Regions from separate parts of the Virgibacillus alimentarius genome, predicted to be linked through region 1. Evidence: predicted binding sites of a transcription regulator. Region 1 holds the regulator's gene; each other region holds the start of a gene.
The links. The regulator Rex, encoded in region 1, represses fermentation and respiration genes when NADH is low (regulators of the CRP and FNR family bind a similar motif). The targets are predictions, from matches to a motif close to TTGTGAAATATTTCACAA.

Region 1 (3,654 bases):
TTTATTTATCATAATACCAGCACTCATTGCACCAATTTTAGAGGAAATTATTTTTCGTAAAATTATTTTTGGTGTATTATACACACGTACAAACTTTTTTATTGCTGCTGTTTTATCCGCCCTTGTCTTCGGAATTATTCACGGAGAACCTATGCATATTTTGATCTACGCTTCAATGGGATTTGTATTCGCGTTTTTATATGTAAAAACAAAACGGATCATCGTGCCAATTATTGTACACATGGCTTTAAATACAATTTCAGTCATTGTCCAGCTTTCATTTGATCCAGAAGACCTCGAACGAATACAAAACCAACTTGAGCAAGCGCAAATGATTTTTATTGGAGGCTAATTTATGAGAATATCACCAAGAGGAATAGCGATCGTCTATTTTTTAATGGGTGCTCTCTTTATTTATATTGCAATCAATAGTGTGACAGATACGGTATGGAATACCTTAACGATTATTTTCACCATCGTAGCTACACTAGATTTCATTGTAGGATTTCGATATTGGAGAATGCATCTATACTTAAAAAAACATAATAAAAAGAAATAGGCCGCAAAAAAGTATTGTGTGTTCCCTTTTAAGGATTAAGGAGGCAACACATCTAATTAAAAAGCTAAATAGCATGCGAAAATCATAGTGGTTTTCACATGCTATTTTTTTTGGCCCATCATGCTTATACCATAAATCAAATCCAAATTGGAATCAAAAATGTAACACTAGAAAACTATTCAAATGTTACGGTTTTAAATAGGTATGGATAACTGCGCAGATCGCATCACAGATCAAATTGAAAAGTACGCTTCTATTTCGCAGCCCAATTCTACTTTATGTACTCGTATAATCAAATAAAGAGCTTATTCCTATTATACGACTGAGATTGGATCTCATATCTTTAATGAAGGAACTTTTCATTGTTATCCAACTGGGTTCATTAGGCAGTCATACACTTCAAATTTCCTAATAGAACATAGAAAATTAAGTTCTGCTTACAGACCCTCATCAAGCGGATAATGTTTAAGGAAATAAACCAATGCTTGTAATTCTACAGCCAAGTCAATATGATGAACACGAATATGTTCTGGTACACTGATTCTTGCTGGTGTAAAGTTCAAAATTCCTTCAATCCCGCAATCTACAAGCCTGGTAGTAATTCCATCCGCTTCACTTGCAGGTATGGTTAGAATGGCCACTTTGACATCACCAATTCTGTCCTCTAATTCAGCGATGTGATAGATAGGCACGCCTCCGACATTTCCTTCTGACTTACTCGGATCAGAGTCAAAAGCCATAACAATCTTTGTATTATTATTTTTAGTAAAATTATAATTTAAAAAAGCTGTCCCTAAATTCCCAACACCAATTAAGGCAACCTCAGTTACCTCATCCTGGTCTAATGTTTTTCTAAAAAAGCCGAGTAAATATTCAACATTGTAGCCATAACCTTTTTTCCCTAATGCGCCAAAGTAAGAAAAATCCCTTCTAATTGTTGCAGAATCAACTTTTACTGCTTCACTGAGTTCTTTTGAAGAAACCCGGGCTTTCCCTTGGTGATTTAGATTATTTAAAAAACGATAGTATAGTGGCAATCGTTTTGCAGTTGCTTGTGGAATTTTACTTTGCTCCATCAATCTTCCTCCGTATCTTTTCGTAAATAATCACCGGATTTACCACCCTTTTTCTCTAGCAGATAAGTATTTCCGATAACCATTCCTTTATCAATGGCTTTACACATATCATATATTGTTAGAGCGGTTGCTGACGCTGCTGTCAGCGCTTCCATTTCTACTCCTGTACTTCCTTTTGTTTTTACAAAAGCTTCTATTCCTAATTCGTATGTGGTATCTGAAACTGACCAGTGAAACGAAATATCAATGCTTTTTAATTGAAGGGGGTGGCACATCGGAATCCAGTCAGATGTTTTTTTGGCAGCCATCACTCCAGCGACTTGGGCGACAGCGAGAACATCTCCTTTATCTATTTGGTTCTGAGTAATTTTCTTATAAATTTCCTGATTGACGAATATACTGGATTTAGCAACGGCTATACGCTCTGTTTCGTCTTTTTTGCTGATATCAACCATTCGCGCTCTTCCCTGTTCATTAAAGTGAGTAAAATTTGACATTATCTCATCTCCAATTTTTTTATCTTAATCCCTATTCTAGCAGAAAAATATTCATAAGTCGTGATTAATTTCACAATAGTATTGCCTGCCCGATTTCAAATAGGATACACTGGGATTATACAGACGAGGTGACACAAATGATAATAATGCAATTAAATGATGTTTCAAAATCCTTTGGGGCAGAGGAAATTTTAAAAAACGTAAAACTTGAAATAAAAAGAAATGACCGAATTGCTATCGTTGGGAGGAACGGTGCAGGAAAATCAACCTTGCTGAGAATAATGGCTGGAGAAATTTCCTATGATGAAGGAGAAATATACAAACCAAAAGACTTATCCATTGGTTATTTATCACAGCATACAGCATTGGAGTCTGCTAAATCCATTTGGAATGAGATGTTAGGGGTCTTTGACCATTTGCGTCAGCAAGAACAAGAACTCCGTGCAATAGAAAGGCAAATGGAAAATGCAGCATCCTTATCAGCTGAAAACTATGAGAAACTATTGCAAAATTATGATGTACTACAGCAAGAATTTGAATCTGGAGATGGCTATAACTATGAAGCTGAGATTAAAGCCGTTTTGTCAGGGTTACATTTCCACCATTATGACTACGAAACACCGATTAATGAATTAAGCGGCGGACAAAAAACAAGATTGGCCCTGGGAAAATTACTATTAAAGAAACCTGATCTGCTTATATTGGATGAACCGACAAACCATTTAGATATTGAAACACTTTCCTGGTTAGAGAGTTACTTAAACAGCTATCCTGGAGCTGTTACGATTGTATCTCATGATAGGTATTTTTTAGATAAGACCGTTTCGATTGTGTACGAAATTTCCCGTCATAATACCAAAAAATACCATGGCTCCTATAGCAAATTTCTTGAACAAAAGGCATTAGATCACGCCCGGGAATTGAAAGAGTATGAAAAACAGCAAATAGAAATTAAAAACATGGAAGATTTCATTCAGAGAAACATTGCTCGTGCTTCAACAACGAAGCGAGCACAAAGCAGAAGAAAACAGCTACAGAAAATGGAGAAGCTCGATCGTCCACTAGGTGATGAAGCATCCGCCTCATTCTCCTTTCAAGTGAACAAAAGAAGTGGAGATGATGTGCTGAAAATGAAACAGGTAGCTTTTCGCTACGACAAAGAAAATGCACCTTTATTTACAAATGTAAATTTATCTGCTAATCGAGGAGAACGGATTGCACTTGTTGGTCCTAATGGTGTTGGAAAGACCACCTTATTAAAAGTGATTTTAGGGAGGCTTAAACAAGATCAGGGACAGATTCACATTGGGACGAATGTGCAACTTGGTTATTACGATCAGGAGCAAACAAATTTAACCTCCTCCAAATCAGTGCTGCAGGAATTATGGGATGAATACCCTACCATAAATGAGAAAGATATCCGTACCGTGCTAGGCAATTTCTTATTCTCTGGAGACGATGTGCTAAAATTAGTTCACACGCTTAGCGGAGGAGAGAAAGCTCGACTAGCTTTAGCGAAGTT
Region 2 (3,654 bases), on a different contig from region 1:
ACTTTTCATATTCCGCATAGTCCGGGCTTACACCTACAACTTTTGTTCCGTTATATCTTGCTTCAACCATAAAATGAGCATCCGGTGTCCGGGTTTGCGGTAAATTCGTACCCCAAATAATAAAGTATTTCGAGTTGTACCAATCCGCACTCTCAGGAACGTCTGTCTGCTCTCCCCACACTTGTGGAGATGCAGGCGGTAAGTCAGCATACCAATCATAAAAACTTAAGATCGTACCACCAATTAAAGAAAGAAAACGTGTACCAGCGGCATAGCTGACCATGGACATTGCAGGAATAGGACTGAACCCTACAATACGGTCAGGTCCATATTTTTTAATGGTGTAAATGGAAGAGCTAGCGATGATTTCGCACATTTCTCTCCATTCTGCCCGCACAAAACCACCTTTGCCTCGAGCTTTTACGTATTTTTCACGCTTCTCGGGATTACTGACAATATTCTCCCACGCCTTAACAGGATCATAGCCCTGATTTCGTTCAGCTTTCCACAATTCATACAAATCCCCGCGAATGTAAGGATACTTCACCCTGATTGGACTGTATGTATACCAGGAAAAACTCGCACCTCTTGGGCATCCGCGTGGCTCGTACTCGGGAAAGTCATCTCCGGTACTTGGGTAATCTGTTTGTTGTATTTCAGATGTGATAATTCCATCTTTTACGTAAATTTTCCAGCTGCAAGAACCCGTACAGTTTACACCATGTGTAGAACGTACAACTTTGTCATGCTGCCATCGACGGCGATATATATCTTCTGCATCTCTAGAACGTGGACTTTCCTCTGTCCAACCGTCATTAATTAAATTACCTCGCTTCAGATGCTTCAACCTTTGCAATAATTTATTCTTATTTCTCTTCATTTACACCGCCCCTTTGTCCCACTGTTTCAAGAGGATTAAAACGTTCCCCGGTAATACGAAAGCTTTCGTCTCCTTCTTCCATTTCTTCAAGGAAAATCTGTAAAGTCGGTGCATTTGCAGCGACTAAAATTAACCGTTCTAACGTATCCAATTCATTTAATTCATAAATGCTTTCTATCGTTTCCGTTGATATATCACCAAAACGCATGCGCAGTACAGCAATTAAATCTTCACGATCCTGAACAAATGCTGCTTCATTCTCAAAATTAAACATGCTTATCCTCCCTCACCTCAAAAAACGGCTTTTACATTTTCATCATTTTAAAGTAATCGGCAATCATTATTTGTTTACAATCCTCTCCAATGGATTTAATAAACGTATCGATGTCTTTATCCAGCGCTGTAACTGTATCATAAGAAAATAATTGGGATCTTTCTTGTGTAAATCCTTCCCCAAACCTGACAATTACTTGTAATCCCGAATCTTCTTCTATCACATTCGCTTCAATATCATATGAATGGATATTCATTTTCTCTAATTCTGCAGTGACATGATTATAAAGATTTGGAGAGACAATTCTCATCATTCTCTCCGAAGAAGCTTGCTTTTTTTCAGCATTCATTCTATCTGCCTCCCCAATAAAACATTTATCTAGTCAATAATATTAATGATCAGGCAATATTGTTTTTTCTTTTTGATTATGCAATAAATCTACTAAAATTAAGGCCTGAAATCGTTGTACAACATCGTCACTAATTCCATTGCGAAGAAGTTCCTTTATTTCTTGTATTAATAATTTCAAAAGATCATGGTCACGGGTTAAAGCAATAATAGAATCTTTCAACTCTGGAGACGTTTCAACTAAGTCTTCGTACAACCCTTCTTCCTCTGATTCTGCATGCCTAAGTGTTCGAGTTTCCCAGTGCTCAACAATAACAAACGCTAATTCTAATGCTTTCTCTTTTTGGTTATCTCTCACCAATTTATCAAGTAATTCCGTTAACTCAGTTGCCTCATTTAGCGCCGCTTCATGAATGGCAGAATGACTATCCACATGTTTCAGTGCTGGGCCTGACATAAACATTCACGTCCTTTTTAAAATATTCTACTACCCTTTATACCCTTCTTTGAGATAGCTTATTCTGTTTTATAATACTTTCATTGTAACTGCACACGAAAAAAGAAGTTGTGACTTTTATCACATAATTAGACAAAACCGGTTGTTTACGTTCCCAGAAGGTTCTTAAATGCAGGAAGAGATGGACTCCGTTCAAAACGTAATATTCACATCGCATACATATTTTTTGACTATTATCTTCATGATAAAAAGAAAAGGAGATGATATGTCATGCCCAGAGAAACGGAAAATACCGGTTCAGAGTCTACTCCTCATTTTGATGGTAAACGTGAAGGAATTCTTAATGACTCAAAAGGGATTCAAATGGGGATAAAAAGCAACTCGAAACAATCGCCATATCGAATTGACGACTTGATGGAAAGGGAAGACATGGAGAGATTGGATCAGATCATCAACAAACCAAAGGATAAATAAAATGATTAACACCCTAGCGTTTTGAGCTGCAAACCATCAATGTTTATGTTTATTCCATTTGTTAAACAAAGGAATGCGTGATTCTTGCATTAGAGGAAATCCTAATTATAAGGGAGGCAATAGATATGGCAAAAAAGGATAATAAAATACTCGTCCCCAAAGCGAGGGAAAATTTATATCATTTAAAGGGGCAAGTAATGAAAGCAAAGGGTTATAATGTTACTGACCCGCACAATGCAAAATATGAAATTGCCAAAGAAGAAGGAATCCCCCTAAATAAGATGTACAATGGTCACCTCCGTTCCAAGGAAGCTGGGAAAATCGGAGGTCCCATTGGCGGTAATATGGTGAAAAAGATGGTCAAAATAGCACAAGAAAAAATAACGCAAAAATAAATTCCATCCGCTGGTTCCTAAATAAGAACCAGCGGATGGAACTACTGATTGTCTTTCGATTGTTGATTTTTCGTTCTCACTACCTCCATATTCGTGTCACTATAAATACCAGTCCCATGTCCTCCTGTTGTTTTAGCAAGTATTTCTTTGACTTCGTTATAAGACAAGCCTGAACGTTCATTTTGACGTTTTACTGCGTCAATATTCGTTCCTGCTACAGTAAACGTATCATTATTATTTTTGTTTTCCTTCATATGAAACACCTCTTTTTAATTTTCACTTACTTTTTCCAAAGAGGCAATTTTTCATCCAAAAATCTTAATTCAATGATCTCTCTGATATAATAACACCATCTTCATCCACATATACATAATCTCCCGGTTTCCATTCAACCTCGCCAAAGGTGACCGAAACATCCCTTTCGCCTTTTCCTTCTTTCTTACTTTTTAATGGGTTGCTTCCCAAAGCTAGCACTCCTACATCCATTTGAGCAAGATCCGCTGTATCACGTACACACCCATTAATAATAATTCCCTCTATTCCACGAGTCACTGCAATAGCTGCTACACGGTCACCAAGCAGGGCACAGTTTTTAGAACCTGCACCATCGACAACAAGGACATGGCCTTTTGGGATAGCGTTTAAAGCTTCTTTAACCAATACATTGTCTTCTAATACTTTTACAGTAGCGATAGATCCACAAAATGCTTGCTTTGCTCCATATGATTTGAATTCCTGTTTGCAAATTGCTAACTCTTCCGAAAATTCATCACATAAATCTGTTGTTTTAAAAGACATTATCTACACCTCTTCCATAAAATATGAA
Region 3 (3,654 bases), on a different contig from region 1:
CAGTAGCAGCTGAGCCATATTTTTAAAATAAATATATCATTCGACAAAATTCGGGAAGTGACAGGCACTAATTCTCCCCCGCTTACAATTCCGAAAACATTCCTGCGTAGTATTGGACTTCCCCTTTGCTGTTTTTTATTTTGTTAATGCTGAGCCATTCTTTGTATATATCTCCATTTTTGCGTTTATTCCAGATCTCGCCTTCCCAGTGGTCATTTTTTTCAATGGAATTCCACATATGATTATAAAAGGCCTTATCATGTTTTCCTGATGATAACAGTTTTGGTGTTCTCCCGATAGCTTCTTCTTTCGTAAATCCCGTTACGCGTGTAAAAGCTGGATTTACGTTTTGAATAATGCCTCGCTTATTCGTAACCATAACACCCTCCGCTACACCTTCAATAATATTTCTTTCCATGGACATCCGATCACTATAATACATAAAAATAACAATGATAAAGCTTGCCAGTGCCAGTTCCGAAAGCAACATAAAAGCAATGGAATATTGGCCAGTGATATTATAAACCGCAGTCAATAATAGCGGAGGGAAGAAGCCGCCAAGTCCTCCCATTGCAGAGACAATGCCGTTGACAACGCCGGCTTGTTTGGAAAAATAAAGAGGTACCAATTTAAATATGGTTCCATTTCCAATTCCGATACTTACACCAACAACTAAAGCACCGATTGTGTACCATTCAATAGTTGGTGAGAATGAAAGCAGCACACCTGATAAGGCTACACCTAAGAAAGTAAACATCAAAATGATAAATGCATTGAATTTATCCGCCAACCACCCACCAACCGGCCGGATAAAAGTTGCAAGCGCGATAAAGCCTGCAGTCCGCAGACCAGCATCAACTGGGGTAAGATGAAAGTCATCTACAAGCGTACTTGGCAAAAATACAGTAAATGCCACAAAAGCGCCAAATGTAATAAAATAGAATAAGCTCAAAAACCATAGTGTCATATTTTTGTACACGCCACTAATTTGTTTTACCATCGACTGTTTAACTTTCACTTCTTTTTTATCCCCTAGCAGGAAATTTAACAAAGCAAATACAAGCAACAGGATTAAAAATAAGCGTACAGTATTCACCCATCCAATCGATGCTGCCAGCACAGGAGCAGCAAAGGTTGTTAGTGCTGTACCTACGTTTCCAACACCATAAATTCCGTTAACAAGACCATGTTTTGCTGGCGAATAGTATTTAGGCAAAGAGGTAACACCAATTGAAAATGTAGCTCCTCCTACCCCGAGTATGAGTCCGCCGATAACGAGGTCGATGAATGAATTTGCCTCACTGATATAATAAACTGGAAACAATAAGATCAAAAAACTGATGACGAACATGTTTCTTGCCCCAAACCGGTTTGTATAAAAACCAATGGGGATTCTTAACAAAGATCCGAGTATAACAGGGATAGCTGTAACGAGTGACACTTGTCCTGGGGTTAATGTAATGTCTTCCTTAATACTTGGCATTAAAGAAGAGATAATCACCCAAACCATAAATCCAGCAATCAGACTTGACGTTTGCAGGGAAAGTTGAACATTTGCCTTTTTCATCTTCATTCTCCTATCTTCGCTTTACTACTATAGTTTCGTATTTACTTCATTTTAAACGAAAATAATTTTATACAAAGTGAAGTTAGTCACATAAAGGATGAAAAATAATAAATGGATGGCATTATGTTTGCATAAAGGGTGTGATATTTTTAACTACCGAAGAACTAGATGTATGATTTAATAGATACATCACATTGGAAAAAAGAAGCGCCTGAGCAAACCGAAAGAAGGGAGCACAGTGGCAGCTCCCCCCTTTTTTTAATTGATATTACAAACTTGAATAGGACAAAGCTCACAACCGATTTCATTTCTTAAAAATGCAATATCTTTAATGAGAATTTCCCCTTTTTTAGTCATTGCAATCACATCTAGATTTCTTAAATCGGTCAGCATTCGATTGATACTTTCACGCGTTGCTGAACAAAAATTTGCCAGTTCTTGATTTGTCAGTACGAGGTCAATTAAAATACCATCGCCTTGTTTTTTGCCAAAGCTGTTTGACAAGCGAATAAGTGTAGAATATAGTGCGCCTTTCTTCCCATGCAATAATAAATCCCTAATCTTTAATTGAAATTTGCGCATGTGATCACTTATCCATTTCATAAATTCAAAAGTCAGTGCACTATTTGTCATTAGCTCTCTTTCCAATTTCTCTCTGTTGATTACGAGCAACTCACCGGGCTCTATTACTTTAGCACTTAATAAATACTGAGGATTGTCACTGAACACGGTCAATTCACCAACGATATCGCCCTTTTTACATATTCTTAGTGACAACTCTTTTCCATCAGACGTGAGTAATGCGATGTGAACAAGCCCCGATTTTAATAAGAAAATTTCATTAGCATCCATACCGCTGTGAAAAAGGTATTCATTTTGCTGTTTTTTCATTGGGGTTCCTATTTCATTTAATAACGTATATAGCTGTTTGGAAATTACATTGTTTTCATGTGAATAGGCGAGCATTTCCATCTGCACGTTACACACCCCTCTCTTTCGTTGTCTATTACCATTTTATCATTGAACCATCTGCCTTTTTAGTATTGAAAACCGACAAAAATGTGAATTTATTCATTTTAATTTCCGCAAACACAAGCATTTTATAGTTAGGTTAGACCACTTATCGTGTAAAGTGGAATGTAGAACAGTTCGTATAACAAAGGAGATGAACCAAATGGAAAAACAGACCATTAAAACAGCTCAGAAATTCGATAAAAAGAGCTTTACGAAAAAAGACGTATTTCGAACAAAAAACAGCATAATGTTTATGCTTAATTTTTTGCCAAACCAGCAAATGCCTGCCCATAATCATCCGGGTTATGAGTTATATTTGCATGTGGTCCAAGGGGAAGGAACCTTTACCATTAACAAAGAGAAAGTTGATGTCGTAGAAGACGACGTTATTCATTGCGGGAACGATGAAATGATCGAATTTACAAACACTGGTAGTGAAGCAGTATCCATCTATGTGACGATGAGTAGGTTGAATCGATAAGGAAGGAGAAGCACTTTTAGAATTTTTGTCGAATTGTATATACTGAAATGTCAAATTTGCTCATAAATTAGACAAAGAAAAATTCTGGTCCACAATAAGATGATAATAGACTTAAAGCGTCGGAGAACGGTACCTGAAAAGGAACCTGCTCCGACCTTTTATATTTTCCAACAATATTCGGGTGGTGCCAGGCACCATACTCAAAAGTTGAACATTAAACAGATTAATGTTATTATTGTTCGGTATTTAAGAAATATCATTTCAATCTATTCTACTAAAAAAGGGGAAACGAGATGGATATTCTAAAGGATATACTTGCAGCAATAAGTGGTGTGCTTAACGGTCTTCCTCAAGGTTTGCTTGCCATGACATTCGGCTTTGCATCTGTTCCTACTGCTCTTGCCTTCATTATTGGTGCGTTCGGAAATACATTGACGAGCAATGTCGCTGTCATATCATTTCAGGCAGAGACAATTACGGTAGCAGGAACAATGGGGAAAAATATTCGGGATCGCTTATCAATGATTTTCTATGGCGCACTCATAATGCTTATCATAGGAATGTTCGGAATTCTAGAGAAAATCATAGATTG

Region 2: a site for Rex is predicted at 2,068-2,085, ahead of J2Z81_RS12430 (hemerythrin domain-containing protein). Genes of this name have one in related genera too.
Region 3: a site for Rex is predicted at 1,642-1,659, ahead of J2Z81_RS10390 (nitrate/nitrite transporter). Genes of this name have one in related genera too.

Annotation. Positions count from the first base shown of each region.
Region 1 covers NZ_JAGIKX010000048.1:6,702-10,355, reverse strand. Annotated here, with positions in the region: gene J2Z81_RS14930 (CPBP family intramembrane glutamic endopeptidase) at 1-352, shown strand, start outside; gene J2Z81_RS14925 (YdiK family protein) at 356-559, shown strand; gene J2Z81_RS14920 (redox-sensing transcriptional repressor Rex) at 997-1,635, opposite strand; gene moaC (cyclic pyranopterin monophosphate synthase MoaC) at 1,635-2,132, opposite strand; gene J2Z81_RS14910 (ABC-F family ATP-binding cassette domain-containing protein) at 2,270-3,654, shown strand, end outside.
Region 2 covers NZ_JAGIKX010000028.1:27,251-30,904, forward strand. Annotated here, with positions in the region: gene J2Z81_RS12415 (nitrate reductase subunit alpha) at 1-880, opposite strand, end outside; gene J2Z81_RS12420 (hypothetical protein) at 867-1,154, opposite strand; gene J2Z81_RS12425 (hypothetical protein) at 1,186-1,503, opposite strand; gene J2Z81_RS12430 (hemerythrin domain-containing protein) at 1,546-1,959, opposite strand; gene J2Z81_RS12435 (hypothetical protein) at 2,230-2,433, shown strand; gene J2Z81_RS12440 (alpha/beta-type small acid-soluble spore protein) at 2,559-2,828, shown strand; gene J2Z81_RS12445 (gamma-type small acid-soluble spore protein) at 2,870-3,082, opposite strand; gene rraA (ribonuclease E activity regulator RraA) at 3,147-3,626, opposite strand.
Region 3 covers NZ_JAGIKX010000020.1:9,229-12,882, reverse strand. Annotated here, with positions in the region: gene J2Z81_RS10390 (nitrate/nitrite transporter) at 83-1,567, opposite strand; gene J2Z81_RS10385 (Crp/Fnr family transcriptional regulator) at 1,826-2,539, opposite strand; gene J2Z81_RS10380 (cupin domain-containing protein) at 2,742-3,062, shown strand; gene J2Z81_RS10375 (NCS2 family permease) at 3,356-3,654, shown strand, end outside.